DNA from 2 places in the Algibacter sp. Ld11 genome. Region 1 is predicted to be linked to the other one. Evidence: riboswitches for the same ligand, from Rfam matches in the RefSeq annotation. Region 1 holds a riboswitch; the other holds the start of a gene.
What was found. A riboswitch is a leader RNA that binds a small molecule or an ion and turns the genes downstream of it on or off. The one in region 1 is predicted to bind thiamine pyrophosphate.
Positions count from the first base shown of each region.

Region 2: another riboswitch for thiamine pyrophosphate. It lies ahead of thiS (sulfur carrier protein ThiS); the one in region 1 lies ahead of ACJJV4_RS09930 (TonB-dependent receptor).

Region 1 is NZ_JBISHH010000023.1:115,140-124,850, reverse strand. It holds gene ACJJV4_RS09940 (DUF4301 family protein) at 1-1,464, shown strand, start outside; gene arfB (alternative ribosome rescue aminoacyl-tRNA hydrolase ArfB) at 1,466-1,873, shown strand; TPP riboswitch at 1,930-2,021, shown strand; gene ACJJV4_RS09930 (TonB-dependent receptor) at 2,123-4,258, shown strand; gene ACJJV4_RS09925 (hypothetical protein) at 4,311-4,739, opposite strand; gene greA (transcription elongation factor GreA) at 4,911-5,384, shown strand; gene ACJJV4_RS09915 (HIT family protein) at 5,440-5,829, shown strand; gene ACJJV4_RS09910 (hypothetical protein) at 5,813-6,184, opposite strand; gene ACJJV4_RS09905 (sensor histidine kinase) at 6,177-7,334, opposite strand; gene ACJJV4_RS09900 (flavin reductase family protein) at 7,454-8,323, shown strand; gene ACJJV4_RS09895 (DUF3127 domain-containing protein) at 8,365-8,742, shown strand; gene aat (leucyl/phenylalanyl-tRNA--protein transferase) at 8,894-9,517, shown strand.
Region 2 is NZ_JBISHH010000022.1:18,105-27,815, forward strand. It holds gene ACJJV4_RS08220 (thiazole synthase) at 1-476, opposite strand, end outside; gene thiE (thiamine phosphate synthase) at 505-1,158, opposite strand; gene ACJJV4_RS08230 (hydroxymethylpyrimidine/phosphomethylpyrimidine kinase) at 1,169-1,912, opposite strand; gene ACJJV4_RS08235 (thiamine phosphate synthase) at 1,909-2,508, opposite strand; gene thiC (phosphomethylpyrimidine synthase ThiC) at 2,624-4,483, opposite strand; gene thiS (sulfur carrier protein ThiS) at 4,561-4,764, opposite strand; TPP riboswitch at 4,851-4,953, opposite strand; gene ACJJV4_RS08250 (endonuclease MutS2) at 5,451-7,619, opposite strand; gene ACJJV4_RS08255 (hypothetical protein) at 8,022-9,335, shown strand; gene ACJJV4_RS08260 (gliding motility-associated C-terminal domain-containing protein) at 9,489-9,711, shown strand, end outside.

The DNA.
Region 1 (9,711 bases):
AACGGGATGTCTTATTCCAATTTAATTGCAGCTGCCAATATTGGTAGTGGCATTGAAAGTTATACACCCGATAAAAGTCGTGAGTATATTGCACTTTTCGAAGCTAGGAAAAACGACTTAAATATTGTGAAATTTGTACCAGCTTCTGGTGCAGCAACGCGCATGTTTAAGTTTTTATTTCAGTTTTTAAAGAAATACGATCCAAACAGAGAATCTATAGAAACTTATATAGAAAGTACGAACGATATTTTAATTGAAACTTTTGTTAAAGGCATTCGAAAGTTTCCTTTTTATGATGAAGTTTTAAAGGAAATTAAATCTGTAAAAGCTAATGTAGATAGTTTAAGCACAGGAGAACTTTGCATAGAGTTTGTTAAAGCTATGCTAGATGAATCTCGATTAAATTATAGTTTTTTTCCAAAAGGGTTGTTGCCCTTTCATACCTATCAAACGGGAACTATAACAGCTTTTCATGAGCATTTATTAGAATCTACTTTATACGCTTCTTCTAACAATAAAGCAAATTTACATTTTACAGTTTCAGAAAAGCATCATAAATATTTTAATACAGAATTAGATAAAATTAAAAATGCTTTAGAGGAAAAAACAAACACCTCGTTTAATGTTTCCTTTTCATATCAAAAAGAAGAAACAGAAACATTAGCCTTAACAACAACTAATGAAATTTATAGACAAGACGATGGTTCTATTCTATTTAGACCAGCAGGTCATGGTGCTTTGTTAGAAAATTTAAATGATTTAGATAGTGATGTTATTTTTATTAAAAACATCGATAATATTGTTGTTTTCGAGAATAATAAGAAAGTATCCGAGTATAAAAAAATGCTTGCAGGTGTTTTAATTGAAGTACAAGAGCGTGCGTTTAAATTCTTAGAAGAATTGGATAAAGACGAGGTTTCAGAAGCAGAATTGCTTGCTATAGCAATGTATGTTTCAAAAAAAATGAATGTATCTTTGATTGACGATTTTGATGATTTTTCTTCCGAAGAAAAGAAAAACTATTTAAAAAGTAAGTTGAATAAACCTATTCGTGTTTGCGGTATGGTTAAAAATGAAGGTGAACCTGGTGGTGGTCCATTTTGGGTAAAAGACTACAATGGTGAGGTGTCTTTACAAATTGTGGAGTTTGCTCAAATAGATATTGCCAATGATTCTCAATCTAAAATTGTAGAAAATGCAACACATTTTAATCCAACCGATTTGGTTTGTGGTGTTAAAGATTATAAAGGCGAAAAGTTCAATTTACTAGAATATGTAGATCCAGAAGCTGCTTTTATTACCATGAAAACACAAAACGGAACCGATATTCAAGCTTTAGAACTTCCCGGTTTATGGAATGGAAGTATGGCAGATTGGATCACTGTTTTTGTTGAGGTGCCTTTAAATACTTTTAGCCCAGTTAAAACGGTTAACGATCTTTTAAAACCGGAACATCAAGGGTAATATGTTTAGTGAGGCCGCATTATTTCAAGAATTACAATTTAAAGCAGTAAGAAGCTCTGGTGCGGGCGGGCAACATGTAAATAAAGTGTCTTCCAAAATCGAGCTGAGTTTTGATTTAGTAAATTCGATGGTTTTTTCTGAAACACAAAAAGAGCGTCTGTTGGTTAAACTGCAACATCGTTTAACCAATAGCGGCGTACTTTTAATGCAATGTGGCGAGAGTAGAAGTCAGCATAAAAATAAAGACCTTATTATAAAACGTTTTTTTACTCTTATTAAAGCGTCGCTTGTTATTCCTAAAAAACGTATTCGAACCAAAGTACCAAAATCGGTTATTAGAAAACGATTAAAAAATAAAAAGAACATTTCTGACAAAAAAGCAAATAGGCGTAAACCAGATATAGAATGAAAAGAATTATTTCATTCTATACGGTTAATTCTAAATTGTTAATTACTTTTGCAGCGTTCTCAAAAAAGGGGTGCCTAATATCGGCTGAGATCATACCCATTGAACCTAGAACAGGTAATGCTGTTTAGGAAATCTTACATCATGTAAATGTTGTAAATAGTTATGCTTGGCTTGTCTGAGTATTTCGGAAACTAATTAATTTTTTAAAGAATAATGACCTCTTTTTATTCGATTATAAATATAGTCGTAATGAAAAACAATTTTCTTTTTTTAGCACTTCTAGTGTTATCAATGTGTGCTAATGCACAACAAAATCCTGTGCAACAAGATTCTACTAAAACAGAAACCCTCGATGAGGTTTTAGTAAAGGCAGTGCGTGTAAGTGCCGATTCGCCAATTACACACTCCAATCTTTCTAAAGAAGAACTTGCAAAACGTAATTTAGGGCAAGATATTCCTACGCTTATTAACTTTTTACCATCTGTAGTTACTACAAGTGATGCTGGGGCGGGTATTGGTTATTCAAGTATTCGTGTGCGTGGTACCGATGGAACACGCGTTAATGTTACTATTAATGGGATTCCTTATAACGATCCCGAAAGTCAGGGCACATTTTTTGTGAATTTAGGCGATTTTGCATCGTCTACAGAGAGTTTACAGTTGCAGCGTGGTGTTGGTACATCAACCAATGGTTCTGGTGCTTTTGGAGCGAGTTTAAACTTGTTAACCGATGCGTATTCTGATGAAGCTTCAGGTGAAATTTCTAATAGTTTTGGAAGTTTTGGCACACGAAAGCATACCGTGAAACTAAGTACAGGCTTGCTGAATGATCATTTTGAAATTTCTGGTCGTTTTTCAAAATTAAAATCCGATGGTTATGTAGATCGCGCTTTTACCGATCTAAAATCTTATTTCTTACAAGGAATTTATAAGGATGGTAACACCTTAATAAAAGCTTTAACTTTTGGAAATGAAGAGCGTACCTACCAAGCTTGGTATGGCTTAACTGCCGATGAACTTAAAGAAAATCGTAGACAAAACCCATATACTTATGATAATGAAACCGATAATTACTGGCAGGATCATTACCAATTGCATTGGAATGAACGTTTTGATAATAACTGGTCTACCAACTTAGGTTTAAACTATACTAAGGGAAAAGGGTATTTTGAGCAGTATAAATCTGAAGAATCTGCTGCCGATTTTAATAATTTAATAGAAGAAGACTCTGATGTAATTGTGCGTCGTTGGTTGGATAATAATTTCTACATTGTTAATGCCAATGTTACTTATAAGAATAACATAGTTGAAGTGATTTCTGGATTGTCATACAGTTCTTATGATGGCGATCATTTTGGAGAAGTTATTTGGGGTAGTGATTTAGCTGCAAATGCAAATATTAGAGATCATTATTACGATGGTGATGCTACTAAAAATGATTTTAGTGTGTTCTCTAAGGCAACCGTTAGATTTAGTGATCAACTTATTGGTTTTTTAGATTTACAAGGTCGTTTTGTAGATTATAAAACAGGCGGATTAAATTCTGATCGTATTGATTTTAATACCGATGCTAGTTTTAGTTTCTTTAACCCTAAAGTAGGTTTAACTTATAAAAACTCTGAGTTTAGTAGTTTTTACACGTCGTTTGCTGTGGCGAATAGAGAACCTAATCGCGATGATTTTGAAGCTGGAGTTACCAAAAATGAAACACTTAGAGATATTGAGTTAGGTTGGCGTTTTAATCAAAATAAGGTAAGTGTAAATTCTAATTTATACTACATGTTTTATAAAAATCAATTGGTTTTAACAGGAGAACTTGACGATGTTGGAAGCCCTATTAGAGCAACCAGTGGTAAAAGTTATAGACTAGGGTTAGAAGTTGATGCTAATATTCAGTTTAGTAAAAAGTTTAGCGTAGCTGCTAATTTCGCCTTGAGCACTAATAAAAACAAAAACTTTAATTCGTCTATAAATGGTGAAGTGGTCGATTTAGGGAGTACGAATATTTCGTTTTCACCTGAAGTTGTTGTGGGTAGTGCTATTAACTTTTCTCCTATAGAAAATTTGCAACTATCACTTTTAAGTAAGTTTGTTGGCAAGCAATATATGGGGAATATTGATAATGAAGATTCTGTTCTTAGCGATTATTTTGTAAACGATATTAGTGTAAACTACCTTATTAAAACGAATAAGATATTTAAGTCAATTACTTTGTCTGCATTGGCAAACAACATATTGAATAGAAAATATGTGTCTAACGGATACTTTGGTTCTTATGATTATGACGATTCGGGTAGTCAAACAGGTACAACTACAGGTTACTACGCAGGCTATTATCCGCAAGCTACATCTAACTTTTTAATAGGTGCTACATTAAAGTTTTAATAAAATATAGATTAGACACTTTTCTAAATCTTACAAGAGGTTTAGAAAGGTGTTAATTTGAAATAAGCAAAGTATTGCCATTTACCTGAACTCTGTAAAACTGTAGAGTACATGGCAAATTACCGTCGCCTAAAGCTTGCCCTGTTACTAAGCTATATTCATTTTGATCGGCACAACTACTAGTGGCAGTTAACCCAGAGTTTACTAACACAGAACAAGCGCTAGGTATGCGGTTTGGGTCTGCAGCATCCCAAGCATAATAATCTACACCAGTACTCGCTACAATAATTCCGCCATTTCCAGCATTAGGCAAATACACCGAGTTTCCTGCAAATTGCAGTTGGCTATATTGTGGTAAATTTAAGTTAACAACTTCATTTATACTTAAGTCTAGGAGAAATTGGCAGTTAGGATTATCTATCGAGTTATCATTACAAGAAGTTAAAACTAAGGTAGCTATTAAAAGAAATATGAATCGCATAGTTAAGGGAAAAATTGATTTGCAATTTACAACAAAAAGCAAATTGAGTTAATTATTTTGTATATTTGTTTTCGAATCTCGTGTGAACGGGATTTTTTTATTCCGAATGCTTTAATAATTGTTATTAAATCGTATTTCGGAATCTTTTTTTATTAAGTAAACGATGAAGTTATGAGTAAAGTATCTTACTATACACCTGAAGGACTAAAAAGATTAAGAGCAGAGCTTAAGCAATTAAAAGATGTGGAACGCGTAAAAGCTTCTAGAGCTATTGCAGAAGCAAGAGATAAAGGCGATTTAAGTGAAAATGCAGAATACGATGCCGCTAAAGAAGCACAAGGTATGTTGGAAATGAGAATTTCTAAGTTGGAAGATGCTTTGGCTGGCGCTCGAGTTATCGATGAATCGCAATTAGATAACTCTAAAATTTTAGTATTATCTAAGGTGAAAATTAAAAATCAAACCAATGGTATGGAAATGAATTATACTTTGGTTGCCGATGGTGAAGCAGATTTAGCTACCGGAAAAATATCGGTAAACTCACCAATTGGAAAAGGTTTGCTAGGTAAATCGGTTGGAGATGTTGCAGAAATTCAAGTGCCAAATGGCGTTATGAAGTTTGATATTGTTGAAATTTCTAGATAAACTAATTCTTTTTTATTTCCGCGAAAGCGAAACCCTCAATTAAAAAAAACAAATTATGGCATCTATTTTTACTAAAATTATAAATGGCGAAATTCCTTGTTACAAAGTAGCGGAAACTGATGATTTTTTGGCGTTTTTAGATGTTAACCCAAATGCAAAAGGGCATACGCTTTGTATACCTAAACAGGAGGTTGATAAAATTTTTGATTTAGACGAAGCTACTTATAATGGTTTAATGTCTTTTTCAAGAAAGGTAGCCTTAGCTCTTGAAAAGGCGGTGGCGTGTAAACGTATTGGTGTTTCTGTAATTGGTTTAGAAGTGCCGCATGCTCACGTACATTTAATTCCGTTGCAATCTATGGAAGATGCCCGCTTTATTCAGAAACAAAAATTATCTACAGAAGAGTTTATTGCTATTGCCGAAGCTATTAAGGCAAATTTATAATCTTTTTATAAATTAAAAGGGTAACAATCACCGCTACAATTGCTATACCGAGTAAAGCAAAAATTAAATATGCTGGTTTTTTAAATTGGCGAGATGCTTTTTTAGGAACAAAAGCTCTTTTTTGATATTCGAAAACACGTTCAATATGTTCATCCCATTGTACCGGATAAATTATAGAATCACAAGTTTTACATAAAAGAATATGTTTAATATCGTTGGTAATGCTTTTGTAAAAGATGGTTTCAATAAAGCGCTGCTTAAAAGTGAGTTGCAAACCGTCGTTACTATAACACTCCGGGCAATTGTTTTTTAAAAGAACTTCTTTTACAGTAATATGTTTATATTGTTTATTCATGAGAGGCGCGTTTTAAGGTGATTAAAAACGTAGTGCCTATACCTTTTTCCGATTGTAATACTTTTATTTTTCCGTTATGGAAATCTTCAATAATACGTTTAGTAAGCGATAAGCCTAAGCCCCAACCACGTTTTTTTGTGGTGTAACCAGGTTCGAATACTTTATTAAAATCCTTTTTTGCAATACCTTTTCCGGTATCTGTAATGCTTATTTTAACTTGTAATTCTAGTTGCGATATTTCAATTTTAAGTTTGCCTCGACCTTTCATCGCGTCAATAGCATTTTTAACTAAGTTCTCTATAGTCCAGCTGTAAAGCTGTTTGTTTAAATTTACTGGAATTGGTTCTACAGGCGTTTTTATTTCAAACTCTATTAATTTAGATGATCGTGATTTTAAATAATCGAAAGACTCTAAGGTTTCTTTTATAATATCGGCGAGTTCTAGAGTAGGTAGGGAGCCAATTTTGCTAAAACGCTCGGTTATGGTTTGCAGTCTGTCTATGTCTTTTTCAATTTCAAGAATATAATCGGGATTTACACTTTCGGTTTTTAAAATTTCAGTCCAACCAATTAAGGAGGAAAGCGGAGTGCCAATTTGGTGTGCGGTTTCTTTGGCCATACCGGACCATAATTTGTTTTGAACAGCGTTTTTGTTACTACTATAAAAAAAGTAAATCACTGCCGAAAACAGAAAAATAATAAGCAATAAAGCTAGCGGGTAATATTTTAATTTATTTAGTAAAGGCGAGTTCCCATAGTAAATGGTGCTCACAATAGTGTTGCCCATTTTTACATGTTTTGGCGCGTTTTCTTCTTTAAATTTAGCTATTAATTTTTGAACATAAACGGAGTCTGAAATCTTTGTTTCATCAATGTTATTATAACTACCAAGGCTCCCATCTTCATTTATAACAAGCATTGGAGTAGTTTTGTTACTGCTTAAAATTTTGAGAGTAAGTTCTAAATCGCCATTGGTTTCATCGTTTATAAAATCGGTTTGGGCAAAAGACCAATTTTCCATTTTAATACTTTCTTCCTTTTTAAAATGTTGGAAAAACTCGTAGGTATTCCAAAGAATGAGAGAGACAATAATGAATGATGTCGCTATCATTACCCAACGGAATGCAGTATTATATTTGGTGAAAATCATGTTATAATTAATTATCAAGTAATATAATGCAAATCTGTTAATATTATTGTTCAAAGTTGTTAGTAAATCTGTTTTTAGTTCCAAAAGAGAATAGTTACCTTTGTCCAAATTAAAACTTAATGGTATCTATAGACCCTAAAAGTGTTCCAACAAGTAAATTGCATAGCTATTTGTTAAGTGCGGTAGCGCCCAGACCAATAGCTTTTGCTAGTACTATGGATGCAGAAGGTAAGCCTAATTTATCACCGTTTAGTTTTTTTAATGTGTTTAGCGCAAAGCCACCAATATTAATTTTTTCACCTGCCAGACGTGTTAGAGATAATACCGAAAAGCATACGTTGCTAAATATTGAAGCAACAAAAGAGGTGGTAATTAATGTGGTTAATTTTGATTTAGTTCATCAAATGTCATTATCAAGTACGGAGTATGCAGATGGTGTTAACGAATTTGATAAAGCTGGGTTAACCATGTTGAAATCGGATATAGTGAAGCCGTTTCGAGTAGCCGAATCGCCTATACAGATAGAATGTAAGGTGAATGAAGTTGTTAGGTTAGGGCATGAAGGTGGTGCTGGTAATTTGGTGATTTGTGAGGTTGTAAAATTGCATATTGATGATGCTGTTTTAAATGAGGATGATACCATAAACCAAGAAAAGTTAGATTTAGTTGCCAGAGCAGGTGGTAGTTATTATAGCCGCGCTAAAGCTGGGTTTTTTGAAATACCAAAACCTATTGCAACTAAAGGAATTGGAGTAGATAGTTTTCCTGATGCGATTAAAAAAAGCATGATTTTAACAGGAAATAATTTAGGTATGTTGGGTAATGTGGAAGCTTTGCCAACTGCCGAAAGTGTTGAGGCTTTTGTTAGTGGCTTGGAGATGAGCACTCTAAATATCAAAGAAGCAACGGACGAGCAAAAACATAAACTAGCTCAAGATTATTTGGGGTTAGGTAATGTTGAAAATGCTTGGAAAATATTACTGTCTTAATAAAGGCATTTTAAATTTACGAATACTAATAAATATATAAAATGGAAGTTCAAGGAAGAGTAAAAATGGTTGGAGAAACTCAAACGTTCGGTGGAAATGGGTTTAGAAAAAGAGAGATTGTAGTGACAACAGAAGAGCAATATCCACAACACATTATGGTGGAATTTGTACAAGATAAAACAGATTTATTAAATAGTTATAAAGAAGGCCAACAAGTTAAAATTAGCATTAACTTACGTGGTAGAGAATGGGTTAATCCACAAGGAGAAACTAAATATTTCAACTCAATTCAAGGATGGAGAATTGAAGCTGTACAAGCAGAAGGAGCTGCAGCAGGTATGCCAGCTGTACCACCAGCAGATGCTTTTGAACCAGCAGGAGATTTAAAAGAAGAAGATCACGACGATTTACCTTTCTAGATAAAGATTTTTGTATATCCGTTTAAGCGCGGATATCGAATAAAAAAAAACCTCAATGTTTTATTTAAAATGTTGAGGTTTTTTATTTTTACAATTAATAGAATCTCTTTTGGTTTGTTTAAAGAGTTTTTTGTTTTATAACATTTATTAAATGTACTATTTAAACGAAAACATACGATTTCCCGATGTCTCGGAAGCGTCTCCCGAAGGTGTACTTGCTATTGGTGGCGATTTATCCGTAGAACGCTTAATATTGGCTTATAAAACGGGTATATTTCCTTGGTTCGATGATGTCGAGCCTATTGTATGGTGGTCTCCAAATCCGCGTTTTGTTTTGTTTCCGGAGAAACTTAAAGTTTCTAAAAGTATGCGGCAGGTTTTGAGAAATTCCGATTTTGAAGTCACCGTAAATAAAGACTTTAAAACTGTAATTACCGAATGTGCCAAAATGAAACGAGAAGGCCAAGCTGGCACTTGGATTACACAACACATGATCGATGCTTACATAGAACTGCACAAGCAAGGTTATGCAAAGTCTATTGAGGTTTGGCAAAATGATAAGCTTGTTGCTGGGCTTTACGGAGTTGATTTGGGTAATGGTGTTTTTTGTGGAGAAAGCATGTTTACCAAGGTGAGTAATGCAAGTAAAGTAGGTTTAATTACATTTATTCAAAACACAAATTATAAGCTTATTGATTGCCAAGTTTACACCAATCATTTAGAAAGTTTAGGAGCGGAAGAAGTTGATCGAGAGTTTTTCATATCGTGTTTATAATTGGTAAAAAATCTTAATAACCGATTTTGAGAGGTTAACTAAATTTGGATTTGGATATTTAACCGGAAAAATAGTTTTGTTTGTGGTGTTTGTTCTAGTTACCTACTTCACTAGAAAAAAGAATGTTAAAGCTACTGCCTAAAAAACGAATAGCTTTTTTATTCAGTATTATACAAAAAAAAGGCAGTAAATTA
Region 2 (9,711 bases), on a different contig from region 1:
CCAATTGGCGCGCCTAAAGGCATTACGCATTGCGTACCAACTTCTTCGAGACGTTTACATAGTACAGGGTCTGCGTGTATATATGGCATCACAACAAAACCTAATTTCACTAATTCTTCGGCTGCTTTTAGGGTTTCAATTGGGTCTGGTAATAAATATTTTGGATCAGGATGAATTTCTAATTTAATCCAATTGGTTTCTAAAGCTTCTCGAGATAATTGTGCAGCAAACACGGCTTCTTTTGCATCACGAACACCAGATGTATTAGGCAATAAGTTAATTCTAGGGTGGTGGAGATGTGCTAAAATATCATCTTCTTTATCGTGAACATCAACGCGTTTTAGCGCTACGGTTATCAATTCACTCTCTGAAGCTAATAAAGCAGACTTCATTAATTTGGAGTCACTAAATTTTCCGGTGCCGGTAAACAGTCTGGAGTTAAATGTTTTATCGGCTATTTTTAATGTATCAATCATAGTAAAGTAGCTATTAAAAAAGTGTTTTTTAGTTTTTTGGTGTTTCTGGTTCCCAACGTTGTTCTTGAGGTTTACTTCCGTTTATAAGTTCTTTAAACTTGCCTATTTTATTAAAATCGCGAGAGATATCTCCCGAAACTGCAAGACCATAAACACCTGTTATCATAATATCCAAAACATCGTTTAATGTTATGCCACCAATAGCTATAATTGGAGTTTTAGTTTTTAGCTCCGAAATAATCGTGGCATATCCTTTTTCACCTAAAACAGGACTTAAATTTCCTTTTGTTTCCGTAAAACGAAAAGGGCCTAAACCTATATAGTCTACTTTGTTATCAATTAGTTTTTTGCAGTCTTCCAACGTATTTGCCGTTCCTCCAATAATTTGCCAGGAGGCTAATGCTTTTCGAGCAATGGTAGGCGATGTGTCCGATTTTCCTAAATGAACACCATCGGCTTTAACCTCGGCTGCTACTTTATAATAATCGTTTATGATTAAGCGCGTTTGAAAATGAGAGGTTATTTCTCTAGCTTTTTTTGCGGTTTCTAGGACTGTTTTGGTATCCATTGATTTTAATCGCAATTGCACCAATTCAGCTCCAGCAGCACAAGCACTATGTATATTGTTTAGATGTTCTTGTGGCGTTTTGCCTTGTGATATGTAATGTAAGTTCGTTATCATATTATTTTTTTTAATGAAATCCTAACAATGACTCGTTAGAACTTAAAAAATTTTCGGTGTATCGTTTTGCTTTTTTACATGCTTTTTCTAAAGAAAACCCTAATGTTAAATAGCTTGTTATTGCAGAGGATAAAACACAACCGCTGCCATGTTTTTCTGAACATTTACTACTTCTAGGGTTTAAAACAACCTGTTTTTTGTTGGAAGAATACAATACATCTTGTCCAACGTGATCCGCACGGTGGCCACCTTTTAAAAATACATTTGTTTTAGATGCCATGTGATCAATGGTATCTGATACGTTTTTTTCAGGATAGAGAGATTGAATTTCGTTATAATTTGGCGTTATTAGATAGATTTTTGACAGTAAAACATCTAGTTTTTCCGAATTATTTGAATGAAAACAAAACTCGGAACTCGATTTTAAAATAGGGTCTAAAACTATTTTAATTTCGGGGTTTAGTGCTATTAGTCTATCTATTAAAACGGACAATGTTTCCCAGTTTTTTACAATTCCAATTTTTACATAATCAATTTCGAAACGGTTAAATAATAAATTGATTTGATTTAGCATTACATCTATGGCTGTCCAATGACAGGCTGTAAACTCTATATCGTTTTGTATGGTATTTGCCGTGCAAACCGATAATCCATAACATTTTAAAGCCTCAAAGGTTTTAATATCCGAAGTTAATCCAGCACCACTAGAGGGGTCGAAACCCGCGATAGTTAGTAAATATGGTCTGTTTTTCATCGAATAATAGTATTATAGGTTGTTGTTAATTCTATGAAGCTTTCTACTGGAGTTTTTGAGTTCCAAACACCGCCTAAAACACCTATACCTTTAAAGCCAAGTTTAAAAGTTTGGGCTACAGTATCTGGATTAATGCCTCCCATACCAACAATAAATTTATCGATATGATTAACGTCGAAACCTTTGCCTTCGTATCCTACTTTTGAAATAGAAGTAAATACGGGGCTTAAAAGGTGATAATCGAATTCGAAATTACAATCTTGTAATGTTTTTGGATCGTGAAAAGAAGAACTAATGGTTTTTCCATACATGTTTAGACTCTTAAAATATTGCCCAGGATTATCGATATGATCTATTCGCTTTTGTTCTTGAAAATGAATGCCTTTTAAATTGAATTCGTTAATTAACTCATGATGATAATGGACTACAATACGGTTGTGATATTGCGTATCTATTTGGTTTAAATAGGTAATATGTTCTTTGTAGTTTTTATCGGGTTTTCTAAAATGATAATATTCTAAGCCATTTTTAAATAACTGGTTTAGTATATTTATTTCGTTTGGAATGTCTTGTTCTGGTGCTATTAAAACGATCATTAGTTGTTTCGAGTTAGGGATTGCAGTGAAAATCCTTTTGCTTTTTTACAAAAGATTGTAACGGAAAGCCCGACCGTGCTTTTGCGAAAAAGCACGGGAACTCCCAAATTATTTGTTAAAGATACACTTCGGATCCTTTTTCTATGAATTCTTTCGATTTTTCTTCGAACCCTTTGGCAATAACTTCGTTATTTACAATGTCGTTTTCGGCGGCAAAATCACGAACTTCTTGTGAAATTTTCATGGAACAAAATTTTGGACCACACATCGAACAAAAGTGTGCAATTTTAGCACCTTCGGCAGGGAGCGTTTCGTCGTGATATTCTCGAGCACGCTCTGGATCTAGGCCTAGATTAAATTGATCTTCCCATCTAAACTCGAAACGTGCCATGCTCAAAGCATTGTCTCGGTGTTGTGAGCCCGGATGACCTTTTGCTAAATCGGCTGCATGCGCCGCTAACTTATAGGTTACTACACCAACGCGAACATCTTCTTTGTTTGGTAGGCCTAAGTGTTCTTTTGGTGTAACGTAGCAGAGCATCGCGCAACCGAACCATCCAATCATAGCGGCACCAATACCTGAGGTAATGTGGTCGTAACCAGGAGCAATATCTGTTGTTAAAGGGCCTAAAGTATAGAAAGGCGCCTCGTCGCAGACTTCAATTTGTTTCTCCATATTTTCTTTAATCATGTGCATGGGCACGTGACCAGGACCTTCTATAAAACATTGCACTTCGTGCTTGCGAGCTATTTGCGTTAACTCACCCAGAGTTTCTAATTCTGCAAACTGCGCCTCGTCGTTAGCATCGGCAACCGAGCCTGGACGCAGACCATCACCAAGTGAAAAGGCAACATCGTATTGTTTTAAAATTTCGCAAATATCTTCGAAATGCGTGTAAAGGAAACTTTCTTTATGGTGTGCTAAACACCATTTTGCCATAATGGAACCACCACGAGATACAATACCGGTAACACGTTTTGCCGTCATAGGTACGTAACGCAATAAAACGCCAGCATGTATAGTGAAATAATCGACACCTTGTTCGGCTTGTTCTATTAAAGTATCACGGAAAATTTCCCAAGTTAGATCTTCGGCAACGCCATTTACTTTTTCTAAGGCTTGATAAATTGGCACGGTACCAACGGGAACTGGTGAGTTACGCACTATCCATTCGCGGGTTTCATGAATGTTCTGCCCTGTGGATAAATCCATAATATTATCGGCTCCCCAACGGCAAGCCCAAACAGCTTTTTCTACTTCTTCTTCAATAGATGAGGTTGTGGCAGAGTTACCAATATTGGCATTAATTTTTACTAAGAAGTTTCTACCTAAAATCATAGGTTCGGCTTCTGGATGATTAATGTTAGAAGGGATTACTGCACGACCTCTTGCAACTTCAGAACGTACAAATTCTGGAGTGATTTTATCTGGAATTGACGCTCCAAAATGCTCGCCTTTATGTTGTTTTCTTATCTCGGTCATTTCATCGATTCGCTGGTTTTCACGAATGGCGATGTATTCCATTTCTGGAGTGATAATGCCTTTTTTAGCATAATGAAGTTGCGTTACGTTTTGTCCATTTTTGGCACGTAACGGTTTTTTTAGAAGCGAAAATCTCATGTGATCTAAGCTTTTATCGTTTAAACGTTCATTACAATATTTTGAAGAAAAACCATCGAGTTGCTCTACATCACCACGTTCTAGAATCCAATTTTCACGAATACGTTCTATACCACTGTGAACATCGATAGTTTTATTTGGATCGGTGTATGGGCCAGAGGTATCGTAAACGGTTACAGGTTCGTTTGGTGTTTTATTTTTAGTCATCGAATCTGTAGTGTCGCTTAAAGAAATCTCACGCATGGCTACTTTAATTTGCGGATGAATTTTTCCTTTTACGTAAATTTTCTTTGAATTAGGGAATGGATGTCTTGTAATTCCGTTTTGTTTTGGTGCCGTGTCTTTTTTCTTCATGATTATTTATTTGATAGCTTGCAACTGTTAATAAATTATGTTTTAATTCCGTGTAAATATATCTGTAGAGGTTGGTTCTAACCGCCTTGAGTGGCTTTTATAATTAGTACTTGGTCGCCATCATTGAGCGTTGTAGTATGCCAATCGGTTTTAGAAATAATGTTTTGGTTTACGGCAAGCGCAATGCCGTTAGTGGGGATTTCTAACTTTTTTAGAATATGCTCGAGAGCATCCTCTTTATGAAATTGATGTGGTGTGCTGTTTACTTTTATGCTTATCATATAAAAATAGTTTGTGTGGACTAATTAAGTTTAGTCAACCATTTTTGTAAACAATAAAAGTTATTGGAATTTGAAAAAAGGCAGTGCGGACACTGTTAACTTTTCCCTCCGTTGGTATTAACCAAATCAGGTTCTAAGGATATTTCTCAAACTAATTATTAAAATAATTAATTACTCCTAAAGTCTACTCTACAAATATATGTAAAACAATGACAGATTATACTACAAAGATTGAGATTGTTTTATTTCATTTTGTAAGTTAGATATAATACGAGTAAATGTATTATCATTATTTGTTTTAAAAACCTTTTTTAAGTGTAATCCATTTTTATCTATATATTTAATGGAAATAGTATGCGATACGTCTAAAAATGATTTGGAATTAAAGGAGATGGATTTAATTATTTTAGAATTTGATAAGAACGATTTTATATTATTGTTAGAGAAATTCCTTTGATATTTGATTTCTACGGTGTTGTTTATTATTGAAAAATTTTGAATATAAAGATCCGTTTTGAAGTAATGCACAATGAAAACTACAGTAAGAATGATTAAAAAAAAGATACTAAAGAATACCAAATCTTTACTTTTGCCAATGTAAAAAAAAGTATAAAATAGCGTTATTAATAATGGTGATAAAAATTTATCCTTTAAAATATAAGTGTTCATCTTTTTTATACAGATTATCACTTCTTAATATGTTCTACTAATTCCAATTGATCAATACTCACATTAGTTGTAAAAATGCCATAATTAACAACGGCTTTATTTTTTTCGATTTTATCTACAGTTCCAACAGCTCGGCCATCTTCCATACGTACACGATCTCCTAAACGGATAATAGCTTTTGGTTTTGGAACTTCAACAGCTTTTTGTTTCGCTTCTTTTTTCTTCTCGCGAATCACTTCAACCTTCTTTTCAACTTCTTTTTTTACTTGAATTTCTTTCGCCTTTACTTTCTTTTTCTCTTTAACAGTTACGCGTTTGCGTTTAGAATTTTCTATTTGAACTACTTTAAACAATTCGCCCATCAATTCTTTTTTCTGCTTGTTGTTAAAGAATTTTTCAGCAATATCGTTTACTTTTTGTCCTAAGTATATAAGGCGCTGGTTGCTATCGTAAAGTTCTTGATAACTTTCTAGCTTTTTCTGTATTTTGGTGTTTATTTCTTCTAGTTTATCGGCTTCTTCACCCTTTTTCTTTTCATTCTCTTTTAGAGATTGTCCTGTTTTTTCGAGTTTAGAACGTTCTTTTTGGAGTTTCGCGATAGTAGCATCGAAACGGACTTTACTGCGCTCAATTTTCTTTTTTGCACGATTTATTAAACTATATGGAATACCGTTTTTCTGTGCGACTTCAAAAGTAAAACTACTTCCTGCTTGTCCGATTACAAGTTTATAAAGTGGTTCGAGTGTGCGCTCATCAAACAACATGTTTGCGTTTAACATGTGCGGCATTTCGTTTGCTAAAATTTTTAAATTGGAATAGTGTGTAGTGATTATTCCAAAAGCTTCACGATGATAAAATTCTTCTAAAAAGGTTTCTGCTAGAGCGCCACCAAGCTCTGGATCACTTCCGGTTCCAAATTCATCTATTAAAAAAAGCGTGTTTTTGTTGCACTTCTTCAGGAAATAATTCATTTGTTTTAAGCGATAACTGTAGGTGCTTAAATGGTTTTCTATAGATTGGTTATCTCCAATGTCACTTAAAATTCTATCAAATAATGTTACTGTACTTCTCTCGTGTACAGGAATAAGCATACCACTTTGAAGCATTACTTGTAGTAAGCCTACCGTTTTTAGAGTAATACTTTTACCCCCGGCGTTTGGGCCTGAAATAACGATAATTCTGCTTTCTTTTTCTAAAGATATACTTTGGGGAAACGTTTTTTCGTTCTTCGCCAAGTTGTTTAAATAGAGTAGAGGGTGGTATGCGTCTCGTAAATTCATACTGCGGTCTTCGGTAAATTCTGGAAGTATGGCATTCATTGAATTCGCGTATTTCGCTTTGGCCGAAATGACATCAATATCAATTAGAAAGGATTGATAATCTTCTAAAAGTGGTAAAAACGGACGTATAAAATCGGTAACTTCTTTTAATATACGAATTACTTCTTCGTGTTCTTCGTATTCTAAGTTATTGAGTTCTCTTGAGTATTGCAGTGTGGTTTCTGGTTCAATATATACTATACTTCCTGTTTTGCTGCCGCCCATAATAGCACCTTTTACTTTTCGGCGATACATGGCTTTTACTGCTAGTACACGTTTATTATCGACTACAGATTCTCGAATATCGTCTAAATATTCTAAACCATGATAGGTATTTAGTGCAGAGCTAAAGCTTGCATTTATTTTTCCTTTTATTTGGTTAATAGATTGGCGCAGACCAAGTAATGTGCTAGATGCATTATCTTTTATATCTCCAAAACGGTCTACAATAGCGTCGACTTTATCAATTAATACTTTAGTAACTTCAATATGCGATGCAAAAGTGTTTAAATGTATATAGTATTCCTGAAACTTTTTTAAAAAAACAACTATCGCGTTTACAGAAATAGACATGGAAACAATTTTCTTTAATCCGTGTACTTCTAAATAGGTGTTTTCTATGCGTAATAATTTCAATTCTTTCATAATAGTATCGAAACCATGATTGGGTATGCGATTATCATTATGGAAAGATGATAAGTATTCGTTTGTTAGTAGTAAGGCATTTTGAAGATCTTCCTTCGTTCTGTAAGGTGTAATTTCTAGTGCTTTTTGGTTACCTAATGGCGTTACACAAAGTTCGCTTACTTGCTGTAAAACCGTTTGAAACTCTAAATCTTGTAATGTTTTTTCGTGAATGTGTATCATTCGAAGTATAATGGGGTGTTTTAGCTAATAATATGAGTGCTAATTTACATATTCTAATTGAGAATTGTGCTCCTACTATATATGGGTATAAAATTAATAGGTTAAACTGTAATATTTGTAGTAAAATTCTTGTTGAATTTCGTAAATTAGCTAGTAGATATTTCTTTTTTAGAAAAAGTAGATGAAAATACACATGATATGAGCGTATTTTGAATTTTTCGTATTTATTGATTATCAGGGCTTTTAGCGTTTAAAGATGCATTTCGTCGATAAAACAGGGTCAATAAAGTGTAAAAAAATGCATTTCATCGATAAAATGTATCTTTTCATGGTTTAATTGTTGTATTTTTGATGAAAGTTTAGAAGCATTGTTTGCTGTTTCACGCTTAAAATTTAATTATTATGAAAAAATTTACTTTAGAACTACTTTTATTTTTGTTTTTAATGGGAAGCGCCTTTGCGCAGCAAGAAAAAGGTATTATAGGTGTTAATAATTGGTTAGATAATTGGACGGAGTTTAAACCAAACCAAACAGATTATAGAGAGCCAAACAAAATATTAACAGGAAACATTAGCGAAAATACAACGCTAAATAAAAGAGATACGTATTTATTGGTTGGGAGTGTTTTTGTTACCAATAAAGCAGTTCTTACTATTGAGCCAGGAACGGTAATTATTGGTGACTACGATTCTAAAGCATCTCTTACCATTACTAAAGGTGCTGTAATCATGGCCGATGGCTTAGAAACAGACCCTATAGTTTTTACATCAAATAGAAGTGTAAAACGTGCTGGAGACTGGGGTGGTATTACCATTCTTGGTGATGCGCCAAGTAATAAATTTGGTAACGGTTCTGTAGCTACTTTTTATTCAGACCTAAATCAAAGTGATTATGCTTTTACAAACTTTGGAGGTGATGATACTGAAAGTTGTTCTGGTGTTTTAAGATTTGTGCGTATTGAGTATGCCGGTAAACGTATTAAAGGAGCTGGATATTTAAATGGGCTTCTATTAGCAGGTGTAGGTAGTCAAACGGTTTTTGATAATATTATGCTAAGTTATTCTGCTGGTGATGCTGTTGAAGTATGGGGAGGTAATGTTGCTTTAGATAAAATAGTATCATACAGAACGAGTAGTAACGATTTTAAATTTAATTATGGTGCACAATGTAAACTGTCTAATTCATTAGCCATCAGGTCTCCATATATTTCTAGTAGTGAAGGGTCTAGGTGTTTTCAAGTATTAGGTTTTGATGATATTTCTGAGGTAGATTTTTCTAAACCAGGAACATTTGTAAGCGCTCAAAATATTACTATGCTTAATGATAGTGAGAATTTAGAAAATGATATTCAAAAAGGTTTAGTCAGTGAAGCCGTATATGTTGGACAAAGTGCTTCGTTAAATATGGAGAAGGGTGTTATTTCTGGTTTTAATCCAGCAGTAATTTTACAAGATAAGATTAATATTAATCAAGAAAATTTAGATAAAATTAAATTTAGCAATATGTATTTCAATAATTGTAACGGAAATATTTTTGTTGAGCATAATTCTAATAATGAAGATTTAGAAAACTGGTACGGAAATTCAGCTTTTTACAATGTTTATTCTAAAAGTCATAATGCCGAAACTTTTATTGATATAAGAAACGAACGCAGACCTGATTACCGATTACAAATTAATAAAATTATAGCATCGCATGATGTTGGTACTGACTAATATATAGCAAACTAAATAAAAAATTGAACTAATAAAATAGTCGGTTTTTATTTTAGGTTTAAAGCTATAGTAAATTAAGAGAGATTGAATATGATGTGAAATTGTTAATTTTTTAAGATTCTTGTAGTAAAGAATAATAACAAGTAATATAAAATGAAAAATTTAAGTGTTTTTGTGTTTTTTGTTTTGAGTGTTACCACTATAGTACGTGCTCAAATTGTTATAAGTAAACCAAACTTAGGTTTTTCTCAAGCTTGTGCAAGCCCTTCATTTAATAGCTACCATGCTACATTTACGTTTTCTCCTGAAAATGGTATAGATGCTTCAAACCAGTTTATTATAGAACTTTCTGATGAGAATGGCGATTTTACAAATG